3 regions of the Viridibacillus sp. NPDC093762 genome follow, and region 3 is predicted to be linked to each of the others. Evidence: predicted binding sites of a transcription regulator. Region 3 holds the regulator's gene; each other region holds the start of a gene.
What was found. Region 3 encodes LexA, which represses DNA repair genes until DNA is damaged. Its sites were predicted from a motif close to CGAACATATGTTCG; they were not measured.

Region 1 (4,295 bases), on a different contig from region 3:
TTATGTCTTTGTCTAGATGTTATTCACCAATAAAGTCACTTAAACAGCTATTAACTTTTCAGCTAACTTTATGTTTTCCTTTAGATAAATTGGTATTTCTGAGTTTTGTAAAATCTCCTCAGTCGACATCCAACAAACTTCGCCTACCTCATCTAAACACTTAGTATATGCTTCTCCAGAATCGTGATTACATTGAAAAACAACGTCTATTACGTTTAATCCTGATTCCGTAACAAAAAAAGAACTATTCACATATCTAAGATTTGAAACTTCAATTCCAACTTCTTCAAAGATTTCTCTTTTTAATGTTTTTTCTAATACATCAGTTGATGTCCCATCTACTTCAACTTTACCACCCACTAGAGAAAGTGAGCCCCCAGCATGTTCTTCCTTTTCACTGCGTCTAATTAAAAGCCATTTATCATTTTTGTAAATTGCACCTTCAACATTTACGATAAACATAAACTTCCCTCCAAATTAAGCGTTATATTAATATTCTATCTAACTAGAAGCTTTTCCTTTAAAGTGTATGAATACATATGTTAAACACTCGTTACTCTATGAATCTAGCGGTTAACTCATAATAAATACTTTTTCGCTCCCCATATATGTAACTTCGTCATAAGTGTTAGAAAACAGAGGTAACGAATAAATACCCATAATTTATAGATAAAAAGAAACCATCTAATCTTTTTGGTCGATTAGATGGTTTCTGTATGTGTAAAGTTAAATTAGACAGTTTTGTATGTATATAACAACTTCATATTTTAAGTATGCCTCTATCTACATATTACCAAAACATTAAATATAAGTCTATTTCTTTTTTGTTTTCTATGTGAAAATAAAGGTGCGCACAAATAGCATAACGTTATGCCTCAAAATTTGGAGGTATGTAATGAAACAAAATATCTATGATCACCCTGACTTTTTTAATGGCTATAAAGAGCTTAGACAATCTAGTATTAATTACAATGACTTACTTGAACAACCTACTATAAAGGCGCTTTTACCGGAACTTAAGGACACAAAAATTCTTGATATCGGGTGTGGAATGGGGGAATTCGCTAGCTATTGCATAGAACTAGGATCAAAACATGTAACAGGAATCGATATCTCTTCAAATATGATTTCAATGGCACGTAAAAATAATTCACATAAATCTATTCAATATATAAATGAAGCGATAGAGGATATCAACTTTGCACCTTCAAGTTTTGATATCGTAAATAGTTCACTTGCAGTTCATTATATGGAGGACTTCGAAGCGATAACATCAAAAATTTCAAATGCGTTATGTGAAAACGGTTTTTTTATTTTTTCAATGGAACATCCAATTGTTACTTCAAGAAAAGAGATGGATAACTGGATTAGTATTGATGAAAGACGACTTCTACATTATGCAATAGACAATTACCAGGAAGAAGGGCAAAGAAACCAACATTGGTATATTGACAGTGTTATCAAATATCATCGAACATTTGCAACCATCATTAATACACTTATCTCAAAGCAATTACAAATAGAAAAGATAATTGAGCCGATACCTACTCAGGAAGCAATAAACCAATTGCCAAGCTTGCAAAAAGAACTTCGTCGACCATCTTTTCTAATCATAAAGGCAAGAAAAGTGACTCTCTAATCATGGCAACTTTTATGCAATCAAAAAGCTACTGTTTTGATATATTTAGGGCAGGAACACACTTGGTAATATATGATCTCTATATGGTGTTTTTGAAGTAAATTTATCTTTCAACAAATATTTTATTCTGATTATGCCCTTTTTCTGCATACAGAACAAATGTTCTTCGTATGTAAAAAGGGCATTTTTCGTATAAAACAGATGTAATTATAATGCATTTTGTGTAAAAATACACCATTTAATTAGGTGTTTATCCATTTTTTTGAATAAAACGGTGTAAAGTACTAAGAACATGCATATTGCACATAAGAACATTCGTTTGTATACTAGGGAAAGGGCACTTTTTATTAAAAATAAGCTAGGAGATGGTGTTTTTTATGTGGAAATTATCAAATGGGAAATTGATTCAAGCAACAGATATAGCCAGAGTTAAATTTCGCACGAATATCAGTGCTGCGGTTTTGGAAAAACTAAAAGTAATGGCTGATGATTATGATACCCATGTCAATTATTTGTTGGAATCAGGTGTACAAGCAGTATTAAATCAAAATACAATCGTATATGATAAAGCCACTCGACCAACTGATCGAGTGCAGTATAAGACAACATACGATGCAGATCTTTTAAAAGCTATGAAGGATTTTGCGAAACAGCAGCAAGTATACATAAACGATGTCATTGAATACAGCGTACAATACATAGATCTAGAAGATGTGAAAAATGCGAGTTACAAACATAGAGTAGAGTGATGGAATTTCACTTTTACTCTAAATTACAAAACGCCCCGAACATAATATACATTATAGGAAGTTATGTTTCATTCAATAAGTATACTTGAAACAGTGAGATATTTTTGAAATTTAAAGTGAAATGGTGGTTAGTTGAAAGTCATTTAACTCATTCAAGAACTCATTTAACCTACTGAAACTATTTCGTTCACTTCAGTTCAGTCAGCAATAATATCCTGAAAATTTGTTTTACCAATATGCTCCTTTTCACATCCTTCTTTTAATACAACGTAAAAAATGGACTACATCAAATGTATTTTCAGAATTTTACAGGAACATAACGATTTAAATCAATTTGAATAAATATCTAGTCACATTATAATTTGATTTTCTCATTAATAATGTGACTAGATAACTTCAGGTAACCTTACTATCGTTATAAAGGCCTCTTAAAGAATCGTGAAGCGTAATATACGATAAATACAACACTTCCCTACCCTCTTAGCTAAAACCCTTCAGAAAGGCTCAAAAATAACTTTTAATAACAGATAGATAACGCAGTATTTTTTGCTTTGTTTTTATGTTGATTAATTGTCTAAAATTCCTGCAGCTATTGCCACAAGAAATGGACAGGTATATTTCTTGTTCTCAATATTTTAGAAATTCATCTTATACTTTTTTAATTAAGCCATTATAAACCGTATTAATCCTAATATCGCAAAGCAAAACAGTATTATACCCGCTCCGATGCCGGTTATAGCGCTATTGGCTACTTTAAGCTTTTTAGAGAGAAATACTGAAATGATTGAGATTACTATGAGTAAAGTTGCTAAGAGATATAAAGTGGAATCTTGGAAGATGCTTTTTAACCCGATAAAATGTATGCCGACGATAAAGGCTACCCAAGAAGCCACGTAGTCTTTTCTTTTATTTTTAATCAATAAGAAAGAGCCGATCCCTGCTACGATGAATTCGGCAAACAGGTAGATTAAGTAACTCTTGAATGCACCCGCTTCCGACAATGCGCTTGGTTCATGCCAATTAGTCACGCTTAAATAAATGCCAATTAAGCCTAATAAAAGCGAGAATACCGATGCAATACCAAGATATTTTCGCCAGCTTTCTCTCGGTTTTTCCTGTGCCCATCCAAACCAGCTCGATCCAAACACACCGAAAATCGCCATGTACATTGCGTAGTCTCTAACAAAATCCATCTGATTTCCCCCTCTTTTTTTACGATTTGAGAATCTTCGATGTCTTTAAGAAAAATGTGCTCATTAATTTATACAATTTTTTTTATGGTGATATGACCTTTTTCTAGAGGTACTTATGTCTTAATAGAATATATTCGTTATTAAATAAAATACAAAAACCCCGTATTCCACAAAGGATACGGGGTTTTTGTATTTAGGTTCTATTTTAATGAAAGATGAGTGTTTAACGTTTGTTTAATTTCACTTAGCTCATTTGCATCAGGGTAATAGTACCATACCCCTGCTTCTTTTCCTCCATTGCCTTTTTCAAATTGAATTTGCTCTATATTTTTATTCAATGATTTATATTGTTTCTGAATATTTAACATTTCATTCAATGTGAAATTCGTTTTAATATTATCTCCTAAATTACCAAGGATATTGTCTAATTTTAGTAACGACGATAGATTTGTTCCTTTATCTAAAACGGCTTCAATAAGTTGCTTTTGTCTAATTTGACGACCAAAGTCTCCTCGAGGATCTTCATAACGAATACGAGAGAATATTAGCGCTTCTTTACCATTCAACTCTATCTCGCCTTTCGGGAAGTGATAGTTTTTGTATGTTAAATCCATATCATTTACAACTGTGACACCATTTAACGTATCAATTATATCTTTAAAGCCTTCCATGTTTACTTTCACATAATAATCAATTGGGATATCTAAAAAGTTT
Region 2 (4,295 bases), 460 kb from region 3:
CGGCGATTTGTTTCGTCGATTGCTTTTGTCATCGAATCCGTCATACGATCTGCATACATAATAACGTGTCCGTTCGAATTACGTGCTGCACGTCCAATTGTTTGGATGAGCGAACGCTCTGAACGTAGGAAGCCTTCCTTATCTGCATCCAATATGGCAACTAAAGATACTTCTGGAATATCGATACCTTCACGTAGTAAGTTAATACCGATTAATACGTCGTAAACGCCCATACGTAATTCACGAATAATTTCGATTCGCTCTAACGTTTTAACTTCTGAATGTAAGTACTGTACTTTTATCCCAATTTCTTTTAAATAATCCGTTAAATCTTCTGACATTTTTTTCGTTAATGTTGTAATTAATACACGCTCATTTTTTTCCGTCCGTAAATTAATTTCATGGATTAAATCATCGATCTGACCTTCAATTGGTCGTACTTCAATCTCAGGATCAAGTAGACCAGTTGGACGAATAATTTGCTCTACCATGTCAGGTGTATGTTCTAATTCATAAGGTCCTGGCGTAGCAGAAACAAAAATCGCGTTATGAACATGTTTCTCAAATTCTTCAAATTTTAACGGTCTATTATCAAGTGCTGATGGTAAGCGGAATCCATGATCAACTAAAACACCTTTGCGCGCTTGGTCACCGTTATACATTCCCCGGATCTGCGGTAATGTAACATGGCTTTCATCTACCACTAGCAAAAAATCCTCTGGGAAGTAATCTAATAATGTGTAAGGTGTTGCACCTGCTGGTCTAAGAGTTAAATGGCGAGAATAGTTTTCTACGCCTGAACAGAAGCCCACTTCGCTCATCATTTCTAAATCATAATTTGTTCTTTGTTCTAAGCGTTGTGCCTCTAGTAATTTATCTTCCTCACGAAGTTTCTCAAGTTGTTCCTTCAATTCATCTTTAATATTCTCAATGGCTTTGACCATTTTTTCTTCTCGTGTAACGAAGTGGGATGCTGGGAAGATAGCGACATGCTCTCGTTCGCCGAGAATTTCTCCTGTTAACGCATCCACTTCACGAATACGCTCTACTTCATCACCGAAAAATTCTACACGTAAGCATCTCTCATCCCGAGATACTGGGAAAATCTCGACAACATCACCGCGTACTCGAAATGTTCCGCGGGTAAAATTAATATCATTACGTTCATACTGAATATCTACAAGTTTACGTAACAATTGATTCCTTTCGATTTCCATCTCTGTTCGGATGGATAACACCATTTCTCGGTATTCTTCCGGTGAACCGAGACCATAAATACAAGAAACAGATGCGATGACGATGACATCTTCTCTTTCAAATAATGAAGATGTTGCTGAATGTCGCAACTTATCAATTTCATCATTAATACTAGAGTCCTTCTCGATATATGTATCGGTTTGTGGTACATAAGCTTCTGGCTGATAGTAGTCATAGTAGCTGACGAAATATTCTACTGCATTATTTGGAAAGAATTCTTTAAATTCACTATATAATTGACCCGCAAGTGTCTTATTATGCGCAATTACTAGGGTCGGCTTTTTTACTTCTTTTATAACATTGGAAATTGTAAATGTTTTACCTGTACCAGTTGCACCTAGTAAGGTTTGATGTTGTTTACCTTGACGAACACCTTCGACAAGCTCTGCTATTGCTGCTGGCTGATCGCCATTTGGCTTGTATGGTGAATGTAAATCAAATGCCTGAACCATAGCCACGTCCTCCTTGTTACTAATTACATATATTTTACCATAGCAAATTGGAAATATCGAGCAATAAGCGAACATATGTTTTTCAAACTAGTTTCGTTGTTTTGCCAATTATTGTACTCCCCAGGCATTTGTTTTTAGGATTTTATCACTTCTTTTACTATCGTTAATTTCAATTTAAAAACGAGATTATATCTTTGCACTATGCTGTTACACTTTTTTTACCCAATGATTTAATCAATAAAAAAACCGTTCCAATATTGGAACGATTTTTTTTTGCTGAAAAATTCTCTATGTATAAGTTCGAAACTTATACGAGTATTTCTATTATCATTAATTGTCTAATAATACTTATCCGGCGGTCGTCTGCAATTTCTCTAATTCTTTTGCGTATTTATAAAAGGCGACTTCATTTCTTTCATCTAGGGCTGAGTCAATGCAAGCTAATAGATACTCTTCCGTTTGTGCACGATGCACATGGTTTAAAAATAAATCTAAATAGATCGTATCTAATAATTTTTCAGCATTATTCGTGTTGTCAGTTCGTCCAAAAACTTTTAGAAAATCGGTATAGGAATAATATTTATCCAACGATCTCACCTCGAATGCCTTTTTTCTATTATAAGAAATTTCAGAAAAATAATCAATCTTAATTTATACCGAAGGAAATATATAGGATATTATAATTATATATTCCATTTTACAGTTGCACTTTATACCAATTATAGTTAAAATAATAGTTAAATTATACTAATTTTAATTATTTCTGAAGGGAGGAACAAGTATTGGGTGAAAAACTGACAAAATTATCGAATTTTACATTGTCTTTTAGTACATTTGCCCTTATGCCAGTTTTTGAGGGTAATCACATTTACACAAGAGTAATTGAAAAGGAGAGGGAATTTCTTGTAGATGCAAGGCCATCTCGAGTAATACATAAATCTTGCTCTGACTATGGTACTTCTTTTAAGCTTGCTACTAACAAGTCAAAAGAATATCTTGGCGCACGCCATAAACTACCGATTGTTGTTGCATATGATTATGGTACACCTTGTATTTTCATGCCCACTTTATCACCTAGTTCGCATTATAATGTTTGGTTTGCTATGCATGCAATTGAGTTTTTTGAAGATGCTGGTCCATCAAAAAGTCTTGTGTCTTTTAAAAACGGACAAGATGTTGAAGTAGACGTATCAGTCATCACAATGAGAACTCAACTAGCAATGGCATACTTTTTACAACAACGTTTTGAGATTAAACGTCCTTCTCTTTTTTAAATTGAACTCGTGTTAAATACATTGATAACAATTCTTCTACTCGGTTACGTAATCGAATATTAGAATACCGACGATGTTCTTCATTATTATTGTAAATGAAGATATATTCAGAAAATAACTCATCACGATTTCCTCGCATAATTTTAAGTCGGTTTTTTTGCAAATTTTGATGAGCTGCATGTAATTCACTTTGCACCTGTTTCATCGCTTCATGCACTAAATCGATATATGGCCGCTTCAATTTGAATGTTCCTTGTTCAAATGCTTTACAGTCTCTTTCAAAAATGGATAGTACCATTGGTAAGTAAATAACTGTTTCAAGCACTACAAGAGCTTCATTTGGGATACGCGACATGCTTCCACCTCCAAAATAGGAACATTTGTTCTTACTTTGTATTTTACTACGTTTACAAGAAATTGCAAGTAGGAAGCATACCCTTTTTACATGCAAAAAAGCCATTCAACGAATTACTCCGTCGAATGGCTTTTCATAGTTAAATTAAAGTTTAGATCGTAAGTAAGCATTGATAAATTGATCAATGTCACCATCCATAACATTTTGCACATTTCCTGTTTCAGCACTTGTGCGGTGGTCTTTTACCATTGAATATGGGTGGAATACATATGAACGAATTTGACTACCCCAGCCAATTTCTTTTTGTTCTCCACGAATTTCGTCCAATTGTGCTTGTTGTTCATCAATTTTCAATTGATACAACTTCGCTTTTAACATACCCATTGCTTTTTCACGGTTTTTAATCTGTGAACGTTCAGCCTGACATTGAACAACCGTACCTGTTGGTGTATGTGTGATACGAACAGCGGAGTCAGTCGTGTTAATATGCTGACCACCAGCACCAGTTGCACGATACGTGTCAACTTTCAAGTCTTCTGTGCGAATATCAATTTCAATTTCATCATTGAATTCTGGCATCACATCACATGATACGAATGAAGTATGACGGCGACCTGATGAATCGAAAGGCGAAATACGTACAAGACGGTGAACACCTTTCTCAGCTTTTAAATAGCCATATGCATTATGCCCTTTGATAGCCAATGTAACCGACTTAATGCCGGCCTCATCGCCGGGTAAATAATCCATTGTTTCAACTTTAAAGCCACGTTTTTCAGCCCAACGTGTATACATACGTAATAACATCGAACCCCAATCTTGTGACTCGGTACCACCAGCGCCCGGGTGAAGTTCCAAGATTGCGTTGTTCTTATCATACGGTTCACTTAATAATAACTGTAGTTCAAATTCTTTTAAACGTGCTACGAATTCTTTTAACTCCACGGCTAAATCTTC
Region 3 (4,295 bases):
TATGATGGTTCTATTAGGACATCATTAGATTTTTGATATTTCCCTTCTTATCCAAATAGTCATGAAAATCGGACCACTTTAGAGAACAAAACGGTTACAGCGGTGAGATGACATGGAACTATGCACAAGATGCAAAAGACCTTTGAAGTCAAAGAAATCCATAGAGAACGGCATCGGACCTGTTTGTAAGCGAAAGAAAGGAATTGCAGATGCTGAGTTAGAGAAAATTCAATCAGTATGGATGAAATGATTTTAGAAGGGGCTCAGTATGAACCTTACATTTGAAATTGGCGGAGATGTTCAAGCACAACAAAGACCAAAGTTTTCTTGCTTCGGCAAAAGTGAAAGCGTACGTGATCCATCCTTTCTGTGAAATGAAGTGATAGCATGCACGAATGGCAAATACTTTTTATGTACGGTTATAGCCTACGCTTAAATTCAGATGATTCTCTTGCTGGTTAGAAAGGCCTCTTCCAGTAAGAAAGAGACCTATTATTACTTATTAATCTGCTTCAATACGAATAGCTTGAATTTCTTCGCAATCTACGATAATTGTTGAACCAGGTTCAGTTGTTGGATCATTAAAGAATGCACAACAATTTTTCTGGTCTAAGGTAATAAAAACGACATCTTCTAACACACAACCACCTCTTAAAAAAACATCGACTTCAGTCTGCGTTTGCAATCGTCTTAACTGATCACATGCGCAACCATTACAACGATGTTTTTCTTTTTCATGGTGATGTTGCTTATCACACCTATCACACCTACAACCATCTCTTTGAATACTCATTTTCAAGACCTCCTTTCCGATTCGAATGACTTTCATTAATAACATATGGATTAAAATGAAAAGAGGTTGTGCAATTTGTCCAGTAATAAAAAAATAGATGTTTTTAGAAAGTATCCTAGTGGTATTTACGAAAACCTTTGTGATGTGCGTTCAGTAGAGGGATATAACCAAACAGTGTCGCTGGTGAAAATTTGAATTTTATTTATTGAAGACATTTGTTTATCAATGTTACATACGTCGGATACCTTTAGACCAAGCTATTTCTATAATCCAACAAGTAACAATGATTAACCCTAATGCAATACACTAACTGGAATAATAGTTTGCTAAAAATAAGTATCGGAGGTCAGTGTTAATTAATGTTATTTAGGGTTGTTATAAGAGAAACCGCAAAATCGAAAAACGTCATACATGAAAATTTGACTTAGAAATGCTAATGCATTTCCCAAGACACTGATGTCATATTCCCCACCTGTTTTTTAAAGAAATCTCCATTCAAATCTCTTTGATATTCTGTCTTACCTGTATTTTGGTGGTAAATTTTCCGATATGTATGTGCTTTTTGCCCTGCGTGAATACCTTCTTGTTTAACCATGACTTAAAATCTAGCATCACCTTTGGCTAAGAATATTCGTTCATGTCCAAAATCACCCATATCAGTGTTTCTTTGGGTATTAATAAAGCTTTAGTTTATAGCACTTGTTCCGCACACAAGTTCACCAATGGGAACGTGACCAATACTTGAAAATGTATTAATAGTTAAACCCGTTGAGGCTCTAAGCTTCAACGGGTTTTTATTTACCTATTTAAGCTCTCTGTGTGGGCATTAATTATTTAACTGTCCACAATTTACCCACGGAATTTTTTCTATCTGTTATTTTGTTGATATTTTTTACTTGTTTTTTGACTTTCTTTTTGTGTAACCGAATAATACGGAAAGTTACAAAAATAGAAAATAAATTATGATAAAGATATATGGGGCCTGCGTTAGATAGAATGTGTGATTATACGAATAATATATTTTAGTTATGTATATAAAAAAGATTGCAAGAATCAAAAATTTCATTGATTCTTACAATCCGATATGAATGTTCCTTATAATACGTTACGATACAAACCAACTACTTTTCCTAAAATGGAAACTTGATCTACAATAATTGGCTCCATAGAAGAGTTTTCTGGCTGTAAGCGGAAATAAGATTCCTCTTTAAAAAATCGTTTTACAGTTGCTTCATTGTCCTCTGTCATCGCTACAACAATTTCACCATTACTCGCGGTTGCTTGTTGTTTCACGATTACATAGTCCCCATCTAATATACCAGCTTCGATCATAGATTCGCCCATAATTTCAAGCATGAAAATTTGATCTTCAGTTGTTCCATATGAATCTGGGATAGGGAAGTATTCTTCAATATTCTCAATTGCAGTAATAGGAAGACCTGCAGTAACTTTACCAACTAGGGGTACATGTACAACACCTTGTTTTGCGATTGTAGAATCTTGCTGATCTAAGATTTCGATTGCACGAGGTTTCGTTGGATCTCGTCGAATCAGTCCTTTGCTCTCAAGTCTAGCAAGATGTCCGTGGACTGTAGAACTTGATGCAAGACCAACTGCTTCACCAATTTCACGGACGGAAGGTGGGTATCCTTTGGTGCGAACTTCCTCTTTGATGAAAGACAATATATCTTCTTGTCTTTTCGATACTTTTTTCAATCCAATCACCTCTTTATCTCATACTATGTAAAAGTTATTAATAGTATAGCATTAGCGAACAAACAATGCAAACATAAGTTCGAGAAAATCGTTGACAAAAACAAGTGTTCGGTTTATATTAAGAACATACATTCCGAACAGGTATTCGAAAAAAGGGGAGAATAAGTGTGAGTTGGTTCAAAAAAAATCAATATATTACATTGCTTTTTGGGTTTTGCGTAATATTTACAATAGTTTCTGTGGTTGCAAATAATGGGAATACATCATATAAAGAAATTAGAGTTCATGATGGGGATACTTTAATTTCTCTTGCAGATAGATATAGAGGTGAAATGGCTGACCACGAGTGGATAGCAAAGGTGAAAAATGAGAATAATTTAATTGACGATACTATTTATGCGGGTCATACTCTAATAGTTCCGGAACATGATAATTTTAAAGTTCCAAAAATCGGAGTAGAAGTGGCGAGTGATAAGAAATGAAACAAAAAATAGCAATACTCTATTGCCGTGTAAGTACTGAAAAAGATACACAAGATACTTCGCTTGAAAGGCAAGAGATTGAGTTAAGGGAATTTGCAACGAGTAAAGGATATGAAGTTGTACATGTCTTTACAGATCGACATAGTGGATATGATATTGATCGAGAAGGTTTACTTGATCTACTTGAGTGTGTGAAGGAATATGAACAACCAACACTATTTGTTCAAGATGAGACGCGCTTAGGACGTGGAAATGGCCGAATGGCGGTACTTCATTTACTGCAAAAAACGAATACAGATATTTTTACATTAAGTGACGCAGGTCACGTCCGGCTAAATGAGATGGACGCTATGTTGCTAGAAATTCTAGCGATAGTAGAAGAGTATCAACGTAAATTACATAATGCGAAAATCCGTAGAGGGATGAGACGAGCAGTACAGAATGGATACAGGCCAGAAAAGAATTTAAAAGATCGGGGAAATCCTGAGGGACGAGATCGCATAGATGTTCCGATTGAACAAATTATTCAACTTAGACAAAAGGGTATGACTTTTGAAGAAATTACAGATACATTGAGAGGATTGGGCTTCCAAGTAAGTAAAGCGACAATTCATCGAAGATTTATGGAATTAAAGGAGAAAAAAAAAGACTAAAAGCTTGCGCTTGCAGTCTTTTTTGCATACCTTTGTATTAAGGTCTGTATGAAAGGTGAGAAATAAATGTTATCAAAAGAAAAATTACAACGTATAAGTGAACTTTCGAAAAAATCAAAGTCACAAGGATTAACTGTTGAGGAAGCAAAAGAACAAACAACACTTCGTAAAGAGTATTTAGACACATTCCGATCTTCGATGCGTGAGACGATTGAAAATGTCCGCGTTTTCGATCCAGAGGGAAATGAAGTAACTCCTGAGAAGTTACGTCAAAAACAAAATAAGAATAATCGATTAAATTAAACACATATTTATAGAGAAAACATTGTTTTATATAAGAATGTTGACTAAAATATAATAGTACACTATTTAGCTTAAGAAAGGATGTCTATTAAAATGACTCAACAAGCAGATCAGCTTGCAATTAACACTATTCGAACTTTGTCAATTGATGCTATTGAAAAAGCTAATTCAGGTCACCCAGGATTACCAATGGGGGCTGCTCCAATGGCTTATACTCTTTGGACAAAACAACTTCGTCACAATCCTTCAAACCCTAAATGGTTTAACCGCGATCGCTTTATTTTATCAGCAGGTCATGGCTCGATGCTTTTGTATAGCCTGTTACACTTAGGTGGATATGATTTACCA

Region 1: ACQKM9_RS04550 (rRNA methyltransferase) is a predicted target of LexA. The motif match lies at 1,948-1,961, and genes of this name have one in related genera.
Region 2: uvrB (excinuclease ABC subunit UvrB) is a predicted target of LexA. The motif match lies at 1,778-1,791, and genes of this name have one in related genera.

What each region holds. Positions count from the first base shown of each region.
Region 1 is NZ_JBNNUK010000002.1:147,557-151,851, forward strand. Features, by position in the region: gene ACQKM9_RS04540 (NUDIX hydrolase) at 40-462, opposite strand; gene ACQKM9_RS04545 (class I SAM-dependent methyltransferase) at 896-1,639, shown strand; gene ACQKM9_RS04550 (rRNA methyltransferase) at 2,017-2,388, shown strand; gene ACQKM9_RS04555 (hypothetical protein) at 3,051-3,581, opposite strand; gene ACQKM9_RS04560 (LCP family protein) at 3,782-4,295, opposite strand, start outside.
Region 2 is NZ_JBNNUK010000001.1:231,266-235,560, reverse strand. Features, by position in the region: gene uvrB (excinuclease ABC subunit UvrB) at 1-1,709, opposite strand, end outside; gene ACQKM9_RS01055 (IDEAL domain-containing protein) at 2,058-2,306, opposite strand; gene ACQKM9_RS01050 (competence protein ComK) at 2,492-2,983, shown strand; gene ACQKM9_RS01045 (hypothetical protein) at 2,961-3,338, opposite strand; one part of gene prfB (peptide chain release factor 2) at 3,483-4,295, opposite strand, start outside.
Region 3 is NZ_JBNNUK010000001.1:690,776-695,070, forward strand. Features, by position in the region: gene ACQKM9_RS03350 (ATP-binding cassette domain-containing protein) at 1-36, shown strand, start outside; gene ACQKM9_RS03355 (DUF6011 domain-containing protein) at 113-250, shown strand; gene ACQKM9_RS03360 (hydrolase) at 503-793, opposite strand; gene ACQKM9_RS03365 (hypothetical protein) at 1,227-1,388, opposite strand; gene lexA (transcriptional repressor LexA) at 1,889-2,509, opposite strand; gene yneA (cell division suppressor protein YneA) at 2,677-2,991, shown strand; gene ACQKM9_RS03380 (YneB family resolvase-like protein) at 2,988-3,644, shown strand; gene ACQKM9_RS03385 (DUF896 domain-containing protein) at 3,711-3,947, shown strand; gene tkt (transketolase) at 4,041-4,295, shown strand, end outside.